One region of the Caldifermentibacillus hisashii genome, then DNA from elsewhere that is predicted to be linked to it. Evidence: predicted binding sites of a transcription regulator. Region 1 holds the regulator's gene; the other holds the start of a gene.
What was found. Region 1 encodes NrdR, which represses ribonucleotide reductase genes. Its sites were predicted from a motif close to AACACNATATATNGTGTT; they were not measured.
Positions count from the first base shown of each region.

Region 1 (4,444 bases):
GAACTTTTCATAAAATATGTTATACTAATTACGATGATTATCTGAATTATGTATCATAAATAACAAGGGGGACCATCATGGTTAAAAAAGTAGCAATAAATGGTTTTGGAAGAATCGGACGCATGGTATTTCGCAGGGCAATATTGATGAACGATTTCGATATTGTCGCTGTTAATGCAAGTTATCCTCCAGAAACGCTTGCACACTTATTAAAATACGATACAGTTCACGGGAGATTTCACGGGGAAGTGGAATTTGGGGAAAACAGCCTAGTAGTTAACGGTAAAGAGGTACTTTTAGTCAACAAAAGAGATCCTGAACAATTACCTTGGAAAGATTTAAATATTGATATTGTCATTGAAGCAACAGGAAAATTTAATTCTCGTGAAAAAGCCGGACTTCACCTGAAAGCAGGTGCGAAAAAAGTAATATTAACAGCACCGGGGAAAAATGAGGATGTGACAATTGTTGTTGGTGTAAATGACACCGTTTTAAATATTGACAAGCATGAAATAATTTCAAATGCATCCTGTACAACAAATTGCTTGGCGCCTGTTATTAAAGTTTTAGATGAGCAATTTGGTGTTGAAAACGGATTTATGACAACGGTACATGCCTATACGAATGATCAAAAAAATATTGATAATCCGCACAAAGATTTACGCCGGGCACGTGCATGCGGTCAATCTATTATTCCAACAACGACCGGAGCAGCGAAGGCAATTGGCAAAGTATTACCGCATTTAAATGGAAAATTACATGGCATAGCTTTACGTGTACCGACACCGAATGTTTCACTTGTTGACTTAGTAGTTGATTTGAAAAAAGAAGTGACAGCTGAAGAGGTGAACGATGCATTTGTCTATGCAAGTAAAAACGATTTGCGGGGTATTCTTGATATAACTTATGAACCATTAGTATCTGTTGACTTTAATACAGATTCCCACTCTTCCATTGTAGATGGACTCTCGACAATGGTTTTAGAAGGAAATAAGGTGAAAGTATTGGCATGGTATGACAATGAATGGGGTTATTCATGTCGCGTTGTCGATTTAGCAAAAATGGTCTCGAACCAAATGGCAAGAGAGATGGAACCAAGTTTCTAAATGGAACACCTAATCGTGGATAATATAGTTTGACTACGAGGAATCGTATTTTTTTCACATAACATACAAGCGGTGTAAAATTGTTTTAATTGAAAAATATGAAGGAGACCCAAGATTGTATTCTTGGGTTTTTCCTTTTGGCTAATAGGAAAGTATAAATTTTTCAATTTCTACTTTCCTAACGCATAAGTGCAACTACGGCTCTGCTCTCGCCGAGTTTTCTTTAGTAAATTTACCAAGAACGATTATTTTTTGATCGTCTTTGTACATGGTTTCAAAATATAATCACATTTACAAATTCCTTATGTATATAATGTTATGGATGCTTCATATATGAGGGTTTTTTTAAGATACCTAGAGCATTTATTGATTGATTAATATAGGAAAACCTTGTATACTGATAGGCGTGGAAAAATAACTACTTAAAGGGTTAGGGCCTCTCTGGACTAACTTCCCCCGTGGTAGTTATGCAATTTTTGTCGTGTACACTCATTTACCTGTATGTACAGGAAAAAATCATTAAAGGGGGAACGTACGTATGAATACATTGGGTCGTCATGTTATTTCAGAATTATGGGGTTGTGACTATAACAAACTGAATGATATGGATTTTATTGAAAGATTATTTGTTGATGCTGCGTTGAAGTCCGGTGCTGAAGTTCGGGAGGTTGCCTTCCATAAATTCGCACCTCAAGGAGTCAGTGGGGTTGTCATCATTTCAGAATCCCATTTAACCATCCACAGTTTTCCTGAGCACGGTTATGCAAGTATTGATGTTTATACGTGCGGTAATTTGGATCCAACCATTGCCGCGGATTATATAGCGGAAAAATTGAATGCAACATCAAGAGAGACGATAGAGTTTCCCAGAGGAATGGGTCCTATCGAAGTGAAAAGTCCAAGTGTACAAAATGTCTAATTGAAAAAAATATTTCAAAAGATGATGTTGAGTATAAACATCATCTTTTTTTATAGATACAAAATGTAGTAAGATAAAACTATATAGATTTACGTTTGATAAGGACAACATAAAAAATTTTTGAAAAATGAATGAAAAGGATGTTTGAGAGAATGAGTAGAAAGCCATCAATTTTTCAACGATTCCAAAAAAATTGCGAAACGTCTGATGATCATTTTGACAAAGATTTAAAAAGCCATTATTATAAAAGTTCGTTTGATAAGGTATTAACAACGGTTGAAGATATGTTTAAAAAAGATCCGGCAATGAAAATCACCGCCGTTTCTAAGGACCGCGGGGAAATTTCTGTTTCAATGACAAGTAGGCCAAAAGCGTTTATTATTGTCACAGTTATTCAAGTTCGACCATTTCAAACCGCCGTTGATTTCATGGTATCTTCTGAAATTTTTTCGATATTTGGTCTTTACCCGACATTGAAGAAACTTGTCTTACGCTTTTATCAAGAATTGGACAAGCAGTTGCCAAAATCGGATATGAAATAGATAAAAATTATTTCACCAATAAATCTATAGCTAAAAATTAACGGAACGGACATCCTGAATTTTTTCGAACATAAGAACTGTGCTATGGAAGTTATTAACCATAAGACATGAAAAAAATCCCAAAATAAGGAAGAAAGAATAAGGAGGAATAAGAGGTGAAATGTCCAACGTGTAAATATAATGGGACAAGGGTTATTGATTCAAGACCTGTCGATGAAGGCAGGGCTATCCGCAGACGTCGTGAATGTGAAGAATGCGGCTACCGCTTCACAACCTTTGAAAGGGTTGAAGAATATCCATTAATCGTTATCAAAAAGGAAGGTACAAGAGAAGAATTCAGCCGGGATAAAATTTTGCGCGGATTACTTCGGGCATGTGAAAAACGTCCGGTCAGTTTAAATCAGCTTGAAATTATCACTGCTGAAGTGGAAAGGGAATTACGGAATCTCGGCGTTTCAGAAGTAAAAAGTGAAGTGATTGGTGAGATGGTTATGGATAAATTGGCAAAAATAGATGAAGTCGCTTATGTTCGATTTGCATCTGTCTATCGCCAATTTAAAGATATTAACGTATTTATTGAAGAATTGAAAGACCTTTTAAAAAAAGAGCATAAAGAATGACTCGAATGTTGAGATGGTCGTTAGACTCTCCGTTTAGAGTGGGATAAATACAAAAAAATAAAAGAAAGGTCGAGGTTGTTTTCATGGAACCACATTGGAAGGAACTGATACCGGGAGATCAATATATTGTTTGGATTGAGGGTCCGTTAAATGTGGATGATTCAAAGGTGCTAACCTTATTATATCAACCGCTTATCGGCCCGATATGTGTCAGTTTATACATGACATTATTGAACCAAATTGGGAAGAGTCGCCTACAATCTGAACCAGCTTCACACTATTATATTATGAATTTACTTGATTTAAACTTGGCCGAAATTTATAATGCAAGAAAAAAATTGGAGGCAATTGGCCTGTTGGAGTCGTTTGTAAAAAAAAATAACGATTCCCGTTCCTTCCTGTATATTTTAAAGCCTCCCTTATCACCACGCCAATTTTTCACGGACGGTTTATTGAACATCTACCTTTATCAAAAAATTGGTCATGATTACTATCAGCGTCTAAAACATGATTTTGCCGATGAAGCAATAAATACAGATGGTTTTGAAAAGATTACCCAACCATTCCAACAAGTATTTGGCTCAACCCATTCTTTCCCTTATGAAGCATTGAATGCAGAAGATGATGCAAAGGCTCTCCCCGGAAAAATGGAGGCCAAGCCGGTGACAGTAGCCCCCGACTTTTTTGACTTTGACTTGTTCATGGCAGGACTTGATGAAGCAGTTGTCCCAAAAACCGCCATTACGAAAAAGGTTAAAGAAGTAATTTTAAAATTAGCGTTTTTATATGGGATTGACGCCATTCAAATGAAAAATATAGTCATGGGCAGTTTAAATGTCGATAATGAGGTAGATATGGAAACTTTGCGGAAAAGGGCAAGAGATTGGTATAAAATTGAGCATTATAACTCTCTGCCAAAATTAATTGATCGTACCCAAAGTCCAATCTACGAGTCGGATACAGATGTACCGAAAACAAAGGAGGATCGCCTTGTTCGTTATTTAGAAACAGTGAGTCCGCGACAAGTCTTAACGGATTTATCGGATGGCTCTGAACCGGCGGAAAGTGATTTAAGGTTAATTGAGGAAATCATGATTAATCAAAAATTAAACTCCGGCGTTGTCAATGTCCTAATTCAATATTGCATGCTTAGAACCGACATGAAATTATCGAAAGCTTTTGTTGAAAAAATTGCATCGCACTGGGCACGGAAAAAAATTAAAACCGTTAAAGAAGCAATGGCACTGGCAAAAGATG
Region 1 is NZ_CP155467.1:2,693,620-2,698,063, reverse strand. It holds gene NSQ14_RS13125 (glyceraldehyde-3-phosphate dehydrogenase) at 78-1,106, shown strand; gene speD (adenosylmethionine decarboxylase) at 1,645-2,025, shown strand; gene NSQ14_RS13115 (hypothetical protein) at 2,178-2,567, shown strand; gene nrdR (transcriptional regulator NrdR) at 2,723-3,187, shown strand; gene NSQ14_RS13105 (replication initiation and membrane attachment family protein) at 3,271-4,444, shown strand, end outside.

Region 2 (4,444 bases), 340 kb from region 1:
AATCTCTGCCTTCACTTCCATGAATTTACCGAGTCGTCCGCTGCGGTAATAAGTAAAGGAGAAGTAAGGCTCAAGGCCTGTGGAAACTCCAACCATTGTCCCAGTAGATCCAGTTGGAGCAACAGTTAGCAAGTGGGAGTTACGAATTCCGCTTTCTAAAATGGATTCTCTAATATCTTCAGGCATTTTTTTCATAAAACCTGTTTCAATAAAGGCTTTCCGCAGACGGTTTGTTTCTTCTTCCGTTTCACCGACAAGGAACGGGAAGCTCCCTTTTTCTTTCGCTAACTCAATGGAAGCCCTGTAAGCTGTTGTCGCAATTGTTTCAAAAACTTTATCGACAAGTTCATTTCCTTCTTGGGATCCATATTCTTTTTCACAGTAAATTAGTAAGTCGGCTAGACCCATTACACCAAGTCCTACTCGGCGTTCACCAAGTGCTTGTTTTTTGTTTTCTTCCAAAAAGTAAGGAGTCGCATTGATAACATTATCTTGCATTCTTACACCGGTTCTGACCGTTTGTTTTAATTTTTCAAAGTCAACTTGTTTTGTTTCTTTATTGACCATGTTTGCTAAATTTACTGCAGCTAAATTACAAACAGAATATGGTGCGAGAGGCTGTTCGCCGCACGGATTGGTCGCTACAACCTTTTGCCCGTAAGCTTTGGCGTTTGTCATGTCATTGGCGTTATCAATGAAGAAAATGCCCGGTTCTGCCGAATAGGTTGCACAAATATTAATTAAGTTCCATAGTTCTTTTGCTTTGATCTTCCGATACGTACGGACGCGATAGCCCATCTTTTCCCATTCGCGAACATCGCCGACTTCATGCCATTTTTCGTTGTATTCTTTCATTTCTTCCGGATTGTATTTTTCAACATCCGGGAAGCGTAATTCATATTCACCGTCATTTTCAACAGCTTTCATAAACTCTTTTGTTAAACAAACGGAAATATTCGCCCCGGTTAAAAATTCCGGATTATTCACATCATAGGTTCCGCCGTCACGTAATTTTTCTTCGGCTTCCTTAATCACTTCTTCTGTAAAACCACCAAAACCCGGAATATTTTTATAACGGACAATTCCTTCATACATGATCCGTTCATTTTCTTTTAACGGAATAAATTTCAATTTTTCTTTAGCAAGCTTTTTAATTTGCTCGTCTTTGGTATTTTCAATCAAGAACCGTAAAATTCTTGGGTTTTGCATTTTGGAAATAATAAATTCAATAATATCCGGATGCCAGTCCGCAAGCATAATCATTTGAGCTCCACGACGGGACCCACCTTGCTCAACAAGATGTGTAAGTTTCGCTATGTCATCTAACCATGAAACCGAACCGCTTGATTTACCGTTTACGCCTCTTGCCAGTGTGTTACGCGGTCTTAAGGTTGAACCGTTCGTCCCTACTCCACCGCCGCGACTCATGATTTCCATTACTTTCTTACGGTGCTCAGAAATTCCTTCCCGTGAGTCCTGAACAAAAGGCATCACGTAACAATTAAAATAGGTTACTTCCTTACCTGAACCTGCCCCGTAAAGCACGCGACCTGCCGGGATAAAGTTCAATTGGACAAGTTCTTGATAGAATTTTTCTGTCCACTCCTGAATTTTTTCTTCAGACTCTTCTACTTCTGCAAGGCCAGTTGCATTCCGTTTGGCAATTTGCTCATAGAAAATTTCTAATGGTTTTTCAATGACATCAAGGGAGCGAACGATTATCCCTGACTCTCTTTCTTCTTGTTGCTCAAGGACACCGCGATATTCTTCTTCCACAAGGACGGATGCTTTCTTTAATTCCCAATCAATATTGACTATGTAACCTAATCCTCTCGCCGGGAATTTCGGATCCTCTTTTACCGTCAATACAACAAAATCGCCTTCAGATAAAGTCAGTTTTTCCGTGTCTTTAAATGAATAACGGTCAATCATAACGAGCCTGGATACACCTTTAAAAGTGATCTTCATATCCTCGGTTATCGGATGAACTTGTGGAAAAAGTCGAATCGCATCATTCAACTTTTTAATATTCAGTTTTGGTGTTTCTTTAAATGCAACAGCCATACATCCATCTCCTTTATATATAAATCATAACTGCTGACAAATCTAGCTGTCTTTTATACTTTTTACATTAACATAGAAAGCCCACTAATTCAATATATAGTGGTATAAAAAATTTTTTGCAACTATATATTGTGCTTGCAAGCATATTTGTCTATTTTTGTCAATACCTCCTTAAAAAAAAGTGACCAATTACCTACTTCGTCGATATTTGTTATGTTTCAACAAAAGTAAATTCTATCAAAGGAGAATGGAAAAATAAATACTCTTTTGTTGAATTATAACTAAATTATTGAAACCGAGTGTACTAATGTTGAAGTTTTTTTCTTTTGAAAGTATGCGCGGTACTGTGACGATCACTGTTTTTGTTCAACCTTTCATAATTTACTTTGCGTTCACGGCATTTCATTTATATAATATAAATTAGTGCACAAGTTTGAGTAAGTGAAAGGGGAACCATCATGAGTTATAGTAATATTGTTTTGATTATTATTTTATTTGCACTACTCAGCTATTCGCTATTCAATTATTTTCAGCGGAAAAGAATTATAAAAGTCTTAACCCAAGAAGAGTTTATCGAAGGATATCGAAAAGCTCAATTAATTGATGTACGTGAGCCGAATGAATTTGAATCCGGTCACATTTTAGGTGCAAGAAATATTCCGTTAACACAATTGAAAATGCGGATGAAAGAAATCCGTCCAGATAAACCAGTCTATTTATATTGCCAAGGGTCGAGCCGCAGTGGAAGAGCTGCTCAAATGCTTTATAAAAAAGGTTATAAACAACTCTATCAATTAAAGGGCGGATTTAAGAAATGGACAGGCAGGATTAAGGTTGGAAAATAGGTAAGTACAATCGGACAAGTTTTTTGTCCGGTTTTTTACGTAATAAGGTACCGTAGTCAAGTTGGATTGATCTATGTAGCCTTGATGAGGACCAATTTTTTGAGATTTCCGTGTGTTTCGGTTTTCGTTATTCAGATGAATGGAAAAAAACGGCCGAAATTGGAACAATAACGACTTTATGGCACAAATCCATTAGAGTAATTAGCGGAAGTGTCCCATAGTCCCCCATGTAGTGCCAAGATACACCACAGAGGATGAAAAATGTTGTCTCCATGGTAGGAATACTCTATGATTCCCATTATCTACTGCAAAGTTATATATGAACTTAAAAAAGTCCTGATACATTCTTAAAATAGAATTGTATCAGGACGGTAATCATGTTATCGAATGAAGACTGTGACAAAATCATCCTTGAACCTTTACATATTATAAATCGATGGCTTACATTTTAGCATCTACTACTTTGTTATCTTTATTCTCTCACATATTTTAAAATCGGTTTTCTTGCCGCTTTTGTTTCGTCAAGCCTTCCTACAACCGTTGTATGCGGAGCCTCTTGGACAATTTCCGGATTTTCTTCCGCTTCCTTGGCGATTTGAATCATTGTCTCGATAAAGGCGTCCAACGTTTCCTTCGATTCCGTTTCTGTCGGTTCAATCATCATACTCTCTTCCACATTCAACGGGAAATAGATGGTCGGTGGGTGAAAACCGAAATCAAGTAACCTCTTCGCAATATCGAGTGTACGAACACCTAATTTTTTCTGCCGCCTGCCGCTGATGACAAATTCATGCTTGCAATGGCGATCATAAGGTAAATCATAATACGGGGCTAACGAGCGCATCATATAATTCGCATTAATCACTGCATTTTCCGTCACTTGCCTTAATCCATCAGGCCCCATCGTTCGAATATATGTGTAAGCCCGGACATTAATTCCGAAATTGCCGTAAAATGGTTTTACCCGGCCGATAGATTGCGGACGGTCATAATCAAAGAAAAATTCATTATTCTTCTTCACCAGTACCGGTTTCGGTAAAAATGGAATTAACTCTTTTTTCACACCGACAGGACCACTCCCCGGGCCACCGCCGCCATGAGGACCGGTAAATGTTTTATGAAGATTCAAATGCACGACATCGAAGCCCATATCTCCGGGACGTGCTTTCCCCATGATTGCATTTAAATTTGCCCCATCATAGTATAATTTCCCGCCGACTGCATGGACAATCTCTGCCATTTCCACAATATTTTCTTCAAACAGACCCAGTGTATTCGGGTTCGTCAACATGAGCGCCGCCGTATCCGAACCAACGACACGCTTCAAATCGTCGATATCGACAAGACCAAACTCATTGGACTTAACTGTTATTGTTTCAAATCCGGCGACTGTGGCCGAAGCCGGATTCGTTCCGTGAGCAGAATCCGGGATGATCACTTTTGTTTTATGGAAATCACCGTTTGCTTCATGGTACGCACGAATGAGCATTAACCCTGTCCATTCGCCATGAGCTCCTGCAGCCGGTTGCAATGTC
Region 2 is NZ_CP155467.1:2,351,188-2,355,631, forward strand. It holds gene NSQ14_RS11230 (vitamin B12-dependent ribonucleotide reductase) at 1-2,064, opposite strand, end outside; gene NSQ14_RS11235 (rhodanese-like domain-containing protein) at 2,523-2,909, shown strand; gene gcvPB (aminomethyl-transferring glycine dehydrogenase subunit GcvPB) at 3,382-4,444, opposite strand, start outside.
Region 2: a site for NrdR is predicted at 2,183-2,200, ahead of NSQ14_RS11230 (vitamin B12-dependent ribonucleotide reductase). Genes of this name have one in related genera too.